DNA from 2 places in the Streptococcus parasalivarius genome. Region 1 is predicted to be linked to the other one. Evidence: predicted binding sites of a transcription regulator. Region 1 holds the regulator's gene; the other holds the start of a gene.

Region 1 (3,218 bases):
AACAGCAGACTTCATATCACCAGATAGAAGCGCTTCATCCAAAGGCGTTATCTCACGTTTGGCTTCTTTTTTAATACGACCTTGAACAGTTGCACTCGCTTCATCTAAAAGGTCAATGGCAGAGTCAGGCAAGTTTTTACTCGTCAAATAACGATGCGCCGCCTTGACCGCTGTCTCAACCGCTTCATCAGTAATCGTTACACGATGATAGTCTTCATAAGACGAACGTAGGCCTTTTAGAATATCAATCGCCTCAGCTACACTTGGCTCCTCAATTGTAATCTTAGCAAAACGACGAGAAAGAGCTGCATCTTTTTCAATATGCTTCTGGTACTCAGCTTGAGTTGTTGCTCCAACCATATGAAGAGTTCCACGTGCTAGAGCAGGTTTCAAAATATTAGCCGCATCCAAGGTACTATCAATACCTGAACCAGAACCAATAATCGTATGCAATTCGTCAATAAAGAGAATGATTTTTCCATCAGCTTCAATCTCATCAATGATTTGATTCATACGTTCTTCGAAATCACCACGGAAACGTGTTCCTGCAACCACACTCATCATATCAAGCTCTAAGATACGCATATCAGCCAGCTCAAAAGGTACTTCGCCTGAAGCAATACGCTGTGCCAAGCCAAGCGCAAGTGCTGTCTTACCAACACCTGCTTCACCTACAAGAACTGGGTTATTCTTCGTTTTACGACTCAAAACCTGAATCATGCGTGAAATCTCTTTCTCACGTCCAATAACAGGATCAAGAGCACCTGACTCGGCTACTGCCGTTAAGTCCTTGGTATAATCTGCCAACTCCCCAGTAGAAGATTGAGGAGGCTGCATCATATTAGCAAAATTTCCTGATGTCTTTGATTTTTTAGGCTTACGAAGGTCATGAATGGCCTTCAAATCTTGCTTACTAAGACCTGCATAACGCTCCAAAGAACGTCGTAAATCGATAATACGAGGCTTATCGCTGTCATCCTTATATTGAAAACCAGCAACTTCAAGGAGACGACAAACCATCAAATCCTTATGAAGGAGAAAGGCCATCAATACATGTTCAGACCCTACCTCTACAGCACCAGTCACACCAGCAATTCCCTCTGCCTCTTGCAACATAGCCTCTAAAGCATGTGACTGTGCACGTAAATCGATAAAATCTGATTCAGACAAGTCTTTTGGACTTTTCTCCATCGCTAGTACAGCTGCTGTCTCAATCTCTTCCGCACGAATACGGTCCTCAAAATCAGTAAATGTTAGGTAGGCTACAGATCCTGGAACCTCAACCATAGCCAGAAGCACATGCCAAGTCTCCAGAAAAGGACTTCCAAAACGCTCTGCCTCAAGCTGCGCACGATGGAAAATAGCCTGCATTTTTCTTGAATATGTCGTCATCTAATTTCCTTTTCTATCCAATCTAAGTAATAGCGAGCGTAGAATACGCGAACGAATAGCAGCCGCATCTGCGCCTAAAATATCATCACTTGCAGTTGCTAAAATCAAATTTCCCTCACGTTCTGTGATGATTTTTTCATCAAAAAGCAACTGGATCAAGTCTGTAAATACCTGCTCGCTGAGCTGATCCGCTAAGTTCTGAAGCAAATCATTAATCATGTGGTGCTTATCAGAGAATCTGACTTTGACGATACGAATATAACCGCCACCTCCACGCTTACTCTCAACAATATAACCACGACTTTCTGTAAAACGAGTCTTAATAACATAGTTAATCTGACTCGGTACAACTTGAAAAGTATCTGCTAAGTTCGAGCGTTGAATCTCAGCAATTCCAGACTGGCCCAGCAATTCTTTAATATATTCTTCTATACTATCTGATGTATTTCTTGCCATCTTAATTCCTCCAGTCTAATTTGACTATAACTGACTATTATTATACCAAAAATGTCAGCACATGGGAAACTATACCTTCAAAAAGCTTTTTAAAGTTGTCATTAGAGACCATATAAGATACAATAAATAAGACTAAAATATTAGGTAACTTTAAGTGTTTGATACACTTTGACAGGCTGAGCCCCACCTAATCCAACAAGTACTTTTTAACACTTTCGCAGTAGTATTAGTCTTATCACTCTTGATAAAGCTCTTGTGACTTTTAGTCTTTATTTTATTTCTCTATGAAAGGTTACTCATGAAATACATCATTGCACTCTTAATCTCTATGATTCCCTTGGTTGAGCTCCGTGGAGCCGTTCCTGTTGCTATCGCCTCAGGTATCCCTTGGTGGCAGGCCCTCGTTCTTTGTGTGATTGGGAACATGCTTCCTGTTCCAATTATTTTCTTCTTCGCCCGCCGTGTTCTCGAATGGGGGGCAGACAAACCTCTAATTGGTGGCTTCTTTACCTGGTGTCTTAAAAAAGGTCACAGTGGTGGCCAAAAACTTGAAAAAGCTGCCGGAGATAAGGGGGTCTTCTGGGCCCTCCTCCTTTTTGTGGGAATTCCACTTCCAGGAACAGGAGCCTGGACTGGTACCCTAGCAGCATCTATCCTAGATTGGGACTTTAAACGTAGTGTTATTGCCGTTATGCTGGGGGTTATCCTTGCAGGTATCATCATGGGAACACTCTCTCTTCTACTTGGTGTAAATACCTTCGCTCATTAATTACTTTGTTAACGTCTGGGGCATGCTCAGACGTTTTTTAATAGCAACAAAAAAGAAGCTACGATTCATTTACGTAACTTCTTTCTTTTTATCTAGCAACTAGAATTAGTTGTTAAGGGCTGCTGCCATTGTAGCTGCAACTTCTGATTCAAAGTCGTTAGATGCTTTTTCGATACCTTCACCAACTTCAAAGCGAACGAATTCTACTACTGAAGCGTTTACTGATTCAAGGTAAGCTTCAACTGTTTTGCTGTCGTCCATGATGTAAACTTGAGCAAGAAGAGTGTAAGCTTGGTCAACCTTAGTGTTGTCAAGCAAGAAGCGGTCCATTTTACCTGGGATGATTTTATCCCAGATTTTTTCTGGTTTACCTTCAGCAGCCAACTCAGCTTTGATATCTTCTTCAGCTTGAGCAAGAACAGCATCAGTCAATTGAGCTTTAGAACCATATTTAAGGTGTGGAAGAGCTGGTTTGTTAACCATTGCACGGCTTTCGTTATCTTGATCGATAGCGTGGTTAAGTTGTGCCAATTCATCTTTAACAAATTGTTCGTCCAATTCAGTGTATGAAAGAACAGTTGGTTTCATCGCTGCGATGTGC
Region 2 (3,218 bases), on a different contig from region 1:
CTAAAAGAATAAGTGAATAAGGATTACGGCGGACTTTTTCAGTCAACTGACCAGCTTCGTCGTAACCAACATATCCTGGAGGGGCACCAACCAATTTAGCAACAGCGTGTTTTTCCATGTATTCTGACATGTCGAAACGAATCATACTGTCAGCTGAACCAAAGAGTTCAATGGCTAATTGTTTAGAGAGCTCAGTTTTACCGACTCCTGTAGGACCTACGAAGAGGAAGCTACCAATTGGGCGGTTTGGAGCACCCAATCCAACACGATTACGGCGGATAGCTTTAGCAATCTTATCAACTGCAGCATCTTGTCCGATAACATGTGATTTAAGATCATCGGCAAGACTAAGAAGTTGTGATTGTTCTTTTTCTTTCAAATCACCGACAGGAATATTGGTTTTTTGTTCCACAATGGCTTCGATATGTTTTTCGGTGATGACAGGCATATCCTGGTCTTTGATGGTTTGCTTTTGCATTTCCTTGTATTTGGCAATTTGGTCACGGAAATAGGCAGCCTTTTCAAAGTCCTCGTCACGAGTAGCTTGAGCCTTGAGGTTTTCAGCCTCAATCAAACGTTTGTCGATATCTTTAGGATCAACAAAGTTGAGGGTCAAGTTCATCTTCGAACCAGCTTCATCAAGAAGGTCGATGGCCTTGTCTGGTAAGAAACGGTCTTGAATGTAGCGGTTGGACAATTCTGCAGCTGCAGTAATCGCTTCGTCCGTATATTTGACGTGGTGGTAGTCTTGATATTTAGGCTGAATCCCACGCAAAATAGTGATGGTTTCCTCAACAGTTGGTTCGTCAACCTTAACTGGTTGCATACGACGCTCAAGGGCAGCATCTTTTTCGATGATGCGGTATTCGTTGAGTGTTGTTGCTCCGACCAGTTGAAGTTCCCCACGAGCAAGGGCAGGTTTTAGGATGTTTCCAGCATCCATATTGCCATCTCCAGCATTACCAGCTCCTACGATTTCATGGATTTCATCAATAAATAGGATAACATCCTGACGTTGACGAATTTCTTCCATGAGTTTTTGCATGCGTTCTTCAAATTGGCCTCGGATACCAGTCCCTTGAACCAAGCTGACCACATCAAGACGGATGACTTGTTTGCCTTGGAGTTTTTGAGGAACGCTACCATCTACAATTTTTTGAGCTAGTCCTTCAACGACAGCAGTCTTACCGACACCGGGTTCACCGATGAGGACGGGATTGTTCTTGGTACGGCGGTTAAGAATTTCGATGACACGAATGATTTCCTCGTCACGACCAATGACTGGATCGATGTCTCCACGACGAGCGATGTCAGTGATGTTAATGCCGAACTCTTCAAGAAGACCTTGTGGCTGTTGAGGAGCTTGTTGGCGTGGTCCTCCTGGACGGCCTGGCCCTTGTGTATTGCCACCGTTTCCTCGGTTACCACCTTCTTGTGTTGGAGGTGTATTGGGAAGATCACCGTTAGAAGAACGGAAGTTATTTAGGTCACTGAAGAAATCATCGAAGAAGCTGGAACCTCCAGTTTGATTGAATTGATTAAGGGGGTTCTCTGGGTCAGATTTCATGATTTTATAACAATTTTGACAGAGGTCAACTTGTTGCTGATTACCATTTACATTGGTATACAAATGAATACTAGCTTCATTAAGGTTACAGTTTTGACAGAGCATATCAGTACCTCTTTTCTATCTGAATTGGGAAAGACCTTTATTGAAAATATTCTTGGTCAAAAAAGGTCAAATCTATGACTCCATTATAGCATGCGGGAGGTAGATTGCAAGAAAAAAGTATCTAGGTTTGGCGCTCTCTTAGCAGGAGTGCTAATATTGAATTTTAATTCAAAATCACTTGCTTATAATGTATAAATATTATATAATATTTTTATATTATTCAGAATGAAAGAGAGATACCTATGACACAAGCTAAATCCTTTTTGAAAGAAATCGACTTTACCAAGCAAGAACTCGAGGAGTTAATTGATTTATCTATAAAATTTAAACAGTTAAAGAAGGAAAGAATTCCGCATAAATATTTAGATGGCTTAAATATTGCCTTGATTTTTGAAAAAACATCTACCAGAACTCGCTCAGCTTTTACAGTGGCCGGTCAGGACCTAGGTATGAATGTGACCTACCTTGGTGCTGGAGACATTCAGTTAGGTAAAAAGGAATCTGTAGTTGATACGGCCAAGGTTCTGGGATCTATGTTTGATGGAATCGAGTACCGTGGTTTTAAACAAGAAGATGTTGAAGATTTGGCTAAGTACTCAGGGGTTCCGGTCTGGAATGGTTTGACGGATACCTGGCATCCAACTCAAATGATTGCAGATTTCATGACTTTGAAGGAACACTTCGGTAGTTTGGAAGACTTGACCATCGCCTATATTGGAGATGGTAGAAATAATATGGCCAACTCACTTTTGGTCACTTCGGCTATTTTAGGCGTTAATGTCAAGATTATAGCCCCAGAGGTGCTGCAACCCGAAGATGAGATTGTAGCCTTAGCTCAGAAACATAATAATGGTGCAGACTTAACCCTTACAGATGATATTTCAGAGGTCAAGGGAGTGGATATGCTTTATACGGATGTCTGGGTATCTATGGGTGAAGAGGTAGATTTTAAATCTCGTATTGATTTACTCTTGCCTTATCAAATTAATGCAGACCTACTAGCCAAGACAGAAAATCCAGATGTTATCGTTATGCATTGTCTCCCAGCCTTTCATGATCTCAATACCCAAATTGGGAAAGAAATCTATGACAAATATGGTTTGGCAGAGTTAGAAATTACAGATCAAGTCTTCCAAAAATACAGTGACATCATCTTCCAAGAAGCTGAGAATCGTATGCATTCTATTAAGGCCATTATGTACAATTCCTTGAAAAATATTTAAAATTCCCCCATTTTTCCCATAAGTGTGATAAAATAAGTAGGAAATACACAATTAATAGGAGAAATAACATGGAATCACATTTGGTGAGAATCATTAACCGTCTTGAAATGATGGCGGCTGATGGTGGTAATTTGAAACGTAATTTTGAACGTGAAGGAGTGGTTGTTGCCGAAGTATCATTTAGCAACGATCCTGAAAATGGTCCAGTTTTCACATTGCGTGACGTTGAAGCACGTGAATCTTATTCATTTGATAGCATCGACTTGATTGCAATGGAAATCTACGATTTGCTTTACTAATAAATCATTTGGGGACTTTACAAG

Evidence for each region. The regulator CtsR, encoded in region 1, represses protease genes until heat stress. The targets are predictions, from matches to a motif close to TTGGTCAAAAAAGGTCAAANA.
Region 2: the regulator CtsR is predicted to act here: its motif matches at 1,725-1,745, upstream of ACYVQ1_RS01190 (ATP-dependent Clp protease ATP-binding subunit).

What each region holds. Positions count from the first base shown of each region.
Region 1 is NZ_BAABOB010000011.1:38,043-41,260, forward strand. It holds gene ACYVQ1_RS09765 (ATP-dependent Clp protease ATP-binding subunit) at 1-1,392, opposite strand, end outside; gene ACYVQ1_RS09770 (CtsR family transcriptional regulator) at 1,393-1,848, opposite strand; gene ACYVQ1_RS09775 (COG2426 family protein) at 2,147-2,617, shown strand; gene tsf (translation elongation factor Ts) at 2,723-3,218, opposite strand, start outside.
Region 2 is NZ_BAABOB010000001.1:246,262-249,479, forward strand. It holds gene ACYVQ1_RS01190 (ATP-dependent Clp protease ATP-binding subunit) at 1-1,672, opposite strand, end outside; gene argF (ornithine carbamoyltransferase) at 1,915-2,895, shown strand; gene ACYVQ1_RS01200 (DUF1797 family protein) at 2,964-3,194, shown strand.